One region of the Caldanaerobacter sp. genome, then DNA from elsewhere that is predicted to be linked to it. Evidence: riboswitches for the same ligand, from Rfam matches in the RefSeq annotation. Region 1 holds a riboswitch; the other holds the start of a gene.
What was found. Region 1 has a riboswitch for glycine ahead of gcvT (glycine cleavage system aminomethyltransferase GcvT). Riboswitches for the same ligand answer to the same signal wherever they lie in the genome.
Positions count from the first base shown of each region.

Region 2: it holds a riboswitch for glycine, as region 1 does, so the genes downstream of both, ACPLVE_RS05320 (GrdX family protein) here and gcvT (glycine cleavage system aminomethyltransferase GcvT) in region 1, are expected to answer to the same signal.

Region 1 is NZ_JBNATX010000038.1:11,644-15,062, forward strand. Features, by position in the region: gene gcvPA (aminomethyl-transferring glycine dehydrogenase subunit GcvPA) at 1-617, opposite strand, end outside; gene gcvH (glycine cleavage system protein GcvH) at 623-1,003, opposite strand; gene gcvT (glycine cleavage system aminomethyltransferase GcvT) at 1,016-2,140, opposite strand; glycine riboswitch at 2,201-2,285, opposite strand; glycine riboswitch at 2,288-2,398, opposite strand; gene ACPLVE_RS09615 (lipoate--protein ligase) at 2,510-3,419, shown strand, end outside.
Region 2 is NZ_JBNATX010000012.1:18,249-21,667, forward strand. Features, by position in the region: gene trxA (thioredoxin TrxA) at 1-293, opposite strand, end outside; gene trxB (thioredoxin-disulfide reductase) at 310-1,236, opposite strand; gene ACPLVE_RS05320 (GrdX family protein) at 1,249-1,626, opposite strand; glycine riboswitch at 1,750-1,851, opposite strand; gene yedF (sulfurtransferase-like selenium metabolism protein YedF) at 1,931-2,500, opposite strand; gene ACPLVE_RS05330 (FAD-dependent oxidoreductase) at 2,584-3,419, opposite strand, start outside.

The DNA.
Region 1 (3,419 bases):
GCGGTGTTTGGGCTAATCACTTCTTTTAATTTTTCAATGTCAGTTTCTCCATCCGTATCTTCTATTTCTACTACTTCCACTTCTCTAAAGTGCATATAGGTTTTTAAAACCTTTCTTGTCTCTGGATTTACGGTTTTTGAAACTATCACGGATTTTCTTTTTGTAGCATCACAGGCCATCATTGCGGCTTCTGCACAGGCACTTGCTCCATCGTACATAGAAGCGTTGGTGACTTCCATTCCTGTAAGTTCTGTTATCATCGTTTGATATTCAAAAATGGCTTGTAGTGTTCCTTGGCTTATTTCTGGCTGATAGGGGGTATAAGCCGTGTAAAATTCAGCTCTTGAGATTATGTGTTTTACAATCGATGGAATGTAGTGGTCATACACTCCTGCGCCTAAAAAGCTTACAAGCTGGCCTAAATTTTTATTCTCATCTGCATAACTTCCTAAGCGCTTTCTAACCTCCAGCTCTGACATGGGTTTTCCCAAATTTAAGGGGCGATTTAGCCTAACCTCTTTTGGGATGACTTCAAATAATTCTTCAATAGAGTTTTTTCCTATGGTTTTTAGCATTTCCTTTTCATCTTCGGAGGAGATAGGGAGATACGGAAACATAACTATCACTCCTCCTCTAAGAATTTTCTATACTCATCGGCCTTCATTAGTTTGTCTAACTGAGATTTGTCTTTAAGCTCTCCTATCACCATCCAGCTTCCATATGGGTCATTGTTTATAAGAGATGGGTCCTCCACCAGAGAATTGTTTACTTCCAGCACTTTTATGTCTACTGGAGTGTAGACGTCTGAAGCGGCTTTTACAGATTCTACTACTCCAAGTACATCTCCAGCAGAAAGTTCAGCACCTACCTCTGGAAGTTCTACGTACACTATGTTTCCCAAAGAGTGCTGAGCATAGTCTGTGATTCCTATGTATGCCTTGTCTCCTTCTACTTTTACCCACTCATGGTCTTTTGAATAATAAAGTCCCTCTAAAACTTCCATGTTCAAACCCTCCTATTTTTTATAATTTTTCTTGTAGAAATTCTTATCAACTATTACCGCTTTGAGCGGTTTATTTCTTATTATTACCTCAATTTGATTTCCTATTTGGGCGTATTTCGAGTCAATCAAAGCAAGCCCTATGTTCTTTTTAAGAGTTGGAGAGAAATAACCCGTAGTCACATAGCCAATTTTTTGATTATCAGCCTGTACTTCATACCCGTGTCTAGGAATTCCATTGTCTATCATTTCAAAGCCCACAAGTTTTCTCTTTAAACCTTGTTCTTTCTGTTTTAAAAGGGCATCTTTTCCGATGAAATTTCCCTTATCAAATTTTACAAAAAAGCCTAAACCTGCTTCTAAAGGAGTTATGTCCTCTCCTAATTCATTTCCATAAAGAGGCAAACCTGCTTCAAAGCGAAGTGTATCCCTTGCTCCAAGACCTGCCGGCTTGAGACCGTAATCTTTTCCTACTTCTAAAATTTTTTCCCACAGGGTGACAGCATACTCGTTTGGCATGTAAATTTCAAATCCGTCTTCACCAGTGTAACCTGTACGAGAAACTAAACATTCTACACCAGCAATTTTTACTTTATCCTTGAAATAGAAAAATTTAATCTGGGAGAGGTCTTCATCTGTCAATTTTTGAAGTATTTCTTCTGCTTTTGGTCCTTGTATCGCGAGCTCAGCTATTTTGTCTGAGATGTTTTCGATTTCCACTTTGTATATTCCTGCATTGTTCAGCATCCATTTGTAATCCTTTTCTATGTTTGCTGCATTAACTACTAAAAGGTAGTAGTCATTAGAGTATTTATAAACCAAAAGGTCGTCAACCACTCCTCCGTTGTGGTTACACATAAAAGCATAAAGCACTTGATTGGCATTTAATTTAGAAAGGTCATTTGTGATAAGATTTTGGAGGAAGGGGAATGCGTCTTTTCCCTTTACGATAATTTCTCCCATGTGGGATACATCAAAAAGGCCTGCCGCATTTCTCACGGCTTCGTGTTCAGAGATTATACTTTCGAATTGAACTGGCATTGCCCAGCCGGCAAAGTCTATTATTTTTGCATTGTACTTAGGATAAATTTCATACAATGGGGTTTTTTTGAGATTATCCAAACTATCACACCCTTTCATAAAAAAATTAAACAGAGGAGCCTGTGAAAGCGCACAATAAGATATACTGCCATCACAGTTCCTCTGTTTTTGTACCTGAGAGCTTCTACATATGGCTTCCCATATGTATTGCCCCTTCGGCGCTCTTTACGAGGCTTTCCAGAGGCCTATCCGATAGCGATCCTGCCGCCTGAGAGCTTCTACAAAGGCTTGGCGGGCCTTTGTATTTCCCCTTCGGCTATCTTCCATTTATGGAAGATAATCTCTCGCTATCTTCATCTAGACAGTATTCAATTTTTTTTAAAATTATGCTATACTTTTACCATCATTATATATTACAGCTGAAAGCAAAGTCAAGAATTGTTAAATCTGAGACGAGGGGTGGATGGCATGCTGTATATTTATAATAAAAATACAAATCCCTATTTCAACTTGGCAGCAGAAGAATACGTTTTAAAAGAATTCAAAGATGAATGTTTCATGCTATGGCGAAATGAACCCAGCATAATAGTTGGCAAAAATCAAAATACTTTAGCAGAGATAAATTTAGACTACGTAAGAGAACACAAAATTCCCGTTGTCAGAAGATTATCAGGGGGAGGCGCTGTTTTTCACGATTTAGGCAATCTGAATTTTACGTTTATTGTAAATGCAGATGAGGGTGGATTTACAGATTTTAAAAGGTTTGCACAGCCTATTATAGATGTTCTTAGAAAATTAGGAGTAGAGGCAGAGTTTTCTGGGAGAAATGATATAACAATCGATGGGAAAAAGATATCTGGAAATGCTCAGTATTATTACAAGGATAGGATTTTGCATCATGGGACTTTGCTTTTTTCTTCAAACATTACAGACTTGTCGGCTGCTTTGAAGGTGAGGCCTGTTAAATTTGAAGATAAGGGGGTTAAATCTGTTTCTAAAAGGGTGGCGAATATAAGCGAATATTTAAAAGAGCCTATCACCATAGAGGAATTTATAAATTTAATAATGGAACACATAAAAGAGCAAACAGGCGGAGGAGAAATGTACGAATTTACAGAAGAAGATATAAAGAAGATAAACAAATTGGTGGAAGAGAAATACGGCACTTGGGAGTGGAATTTCGGGTCTTCCCCCGATTATAAAATGAAGCATGAGAAAAAATTCCCCGGCGGTACTGTAGAAGTCAACCTAAACGTAGAAAAGGGTGTAATAAAAGATATAAAAATATACGGAGATTTCTTTGGGAAGTACGATGTTTCTCAAGTGGAGGATTTATTAAAAGGCGTAAAACACTCTGAGGAAGAGGTGAGGAAGGCTC
Region 2 (3,419 bases), on a different contig from region 1:
TCCTCAATCTTCTCTACTGTCACATCTTTTGATATTTCATCTACTTTTTCTCCATTTTTGTAAAGCTGAAAAGTTGGAAGTCCTAATACCTTCAAAGAAATGCACAATCTCCTGTTTTGTGAAGCGTCTAATTTGCAAAATTTAACTTTATCAGCATATTTTTGCTCTAACTTTTCTACTTCAGGCATTAAAGCAAGGCACTGTTCGCACTTTGGTCCCCAAAAGTCAATTAAAACCAATTTTTCTTCCTTTTTTACTACTTCATCAAAATTATCTTTATTAACTTCGATCACCCATTCTCACCTCCTATCAACATTCCAATTCTTCAATATATCTCTCAGCAGCTACTGCTGCTATAGCCCCATCTGCCGCTGCTGTCACAATTTGCCTTAATAATTTCACTCTACAATCTCCTGCAGCAAAAACCCCTGCAACATTTGTCCTCATATTTTCATCGGTTAAAATATATCCTCTTTCATCCATTTCAATTAACCCCCTAAAGATCTCCGTACAAGGCTTCATCCCGATGAAAATAAACACCCCATCCGTTTTTACTTCCTTCAACTCTCCTGTTTTGACGTTTCTCACTATAACTTTCTCTACTATCCCATCCCCTTCTATCCTTTCCACTACGCTGTCCCACAGAAATTTTATTTTGGGATTTTTAAAAGCCTTATCTTGTAAACATTTGTTTGCTCTTAACTTATCTCTTCTATGGATAATTGTAACGTTTTTAGCAAATTTAGTGAGGTATAACGCCTCCTGAACAGCAGAGTCCCCTCCCCCTACCACTACCACATCCAAATCAGTAAAGAAATCTGCATCACAGGTTGCGCAATAAGAAACTCCTTTGCCTATAAATTCTTCTTCTCCTGGCACATTTAATTTCATATGTTCCGCTCCTGTAGCAATTATAATAGTCTTTCCTTCATAACAGCCTTTTGTAGTTATAACCTTTTTTATCTTTTCGCTCAATTCTATTTTTTTGACTTCTTCCATGACAAAACGAGTTCCAAAAGATTCCGCCTGTTCTCTCATCCTCTTTACAATTTTAGGTCCTGTCGCCTCTTCCACAGAACCGGGATAATTTTCTATGTCATCCGTTATAGCAGCTTGGCCTCCAATCTTACTTCTTTCAAAAACTACGGTATTCATCTTCCCTCTTGAAGCGTAAATCGCTGCAGATAGTCCAGCAGGTCCTCCACCAATTATGAGGCAATCATATAAAGTAGACACAATTTCACCTCGCTATTCTCTAAAAGTTTCTATAACTTCTTTTATCAATTCTTTATCAAGGTAGGCAAGGTCATTTAAAACCTTTTCATTCTCTATATAATTTATTCCTTCCTTCTCTATTATCTCTTTTACTTTAAGAAGGCATCCTTCAATTATCACCACACTATTAAAATCAACGGTACCTTTACTTTCCTTGAGCAAAACGGATTTAAAGGGAGAACAATCTGGTTTTACATTTCCTGCAAGAGGATGGGACATTAAGACATACCCTTTATGGATGAGGTCTCTACACCTTGTCAATACATTAACAATTGTTCCTTCAATAAACTCACAATCTTGAGGATATACATCTCTCACTAGAGGGTTATTTGTGACAATAACGTATTTCATAATATCACCAAAAAGGGGAATAAAAGGACTTTGCGCCTTTTATTCCCCGTCTGTTTACCTGAGAGATTCTTCTTACTGGAAGAATTGCTCCTTCGGTGCCTCTCTAGAGGCTCTCCGGGATACAGTCCGAATGCGGTCCTTTTGCCTGAGAGTTTCACGAGTATACAGGCCATATACCCGCTTGCTCCTTCGGCTCCCAATTAGGGGCTCTCCCGCATTCTTCATCCCATTAATATTAAATTGTTTGTTAAATATCTTTCGACTTATATTATAATCCACTTATTTACCAATGTCAATAGAAACATTACGCTTTTACCACCCTTAAAGTCGTCATTTTTTCTACTATTGAATACATGTTAGAAACAGTACCTACGAGAAGTTTTTCTTTTAACCCATAAAAGTCCAAGCACGTACCACAAGATATGATTTCTATCCCCTCTTTCTCTAAATTTTTTAATTCTTCAATGACTTCAGAGCCTTCTGTAGTAAGTCTTACACCATTATTTATAAAGATCACACTCTTGGGCCTTTTAATTTGTTCTTTCAATGAAATAATAAAACTCTTCATGAGCATCTTCCCTAGTCTTTCATCGCCTTCGCCAAATTTGTCCGAGGTTATAACCACTACATACTCATCCTGTATTTCTTCTTTCATAATCCTTTTTTTATATATATTTATATAGAATCCATTGTCCCTTTCTTCAACGGCTACCTCGCAACCAATACCTCTGGCAAATTTAGAAACGTTTTCTTTTGCTGTTTCGTTATCTACGATCACTAGAATTTTACCTTCCTCCATTTCTTCAAGAGCTTTTTTAGTCATAATAACAGGGATGGGGCAATTTTTACCCCTTGCATCAACAGTTCGTTCCATAAACAATTCCTCCTCTCCAAATTTACTATAAAAGGCAGGTTTTAAAACCTGCCTTTTATAACTCTTTATTCTTATTATATCACTTAACTTCTCCTTTGACAAAAAGCTGCCAAAGCATCCAAAGCAGCTGAGCTTATAGGATATGAGACTGGAGATGGAGTTAAAAGGGGATGTGTTGCTACCTGGAAAGTAGCCAATTCTGAAGCAGTTGTACCTTTTTGAATTGCTACACTTAAAATATTTATCATCTCGCCTACATTATCTCCTCCAGCTAGCTGGGCTCCAAGCATAACACCAGAACATCTTGAAAAAATCAGTTTTATTTTTACGTTCATAGTGTTTGGCAAGGTTCCAGGATGTTTATCCATTGTATTGAATTCTCCCACAATTATATCAAATCCTTCTGCTCTAGCCTGAGTCTCTGTCAAACCTGCTGCCCCAAAAGCTGTATTGTATATTTTTGTAGAGAAAGCACTTATAGTTCCTTTGTTTTCTCTTACCAATCTCAACTCAAATGCATTAACTCCAGCAATTTTAGCCTCATTAGCTGCAATAGAAGCTAAAAGTATTGGAACATTCTTTCTCGTAAAGAAACATTTCTTTTCTGCACAGTCACCTACTGCAAAAATATCTGGGTCATTTGTCCTCATGTACTCATCGACAGTTATTGCACCCTTTTCATTAACTTTAATGCCAGCCTCTTCGGCTAATTTTGTATTAGGCTTTACACCCATAGCAACAATTACGACATCTGCCTTTATTTTTTCACCAGAGTCAATCTCTACTTCCTTTACCTTTTTATCTCCTATGAATCGCGTGACTTTAGTGCCTGTAAGAACTTTTATTCCATGCTCTTTCAGCTTGGCTTCTGCCATATCACTAAACTCTGGATCAAAAGCCTGCCAGAGAAGTTTATCTG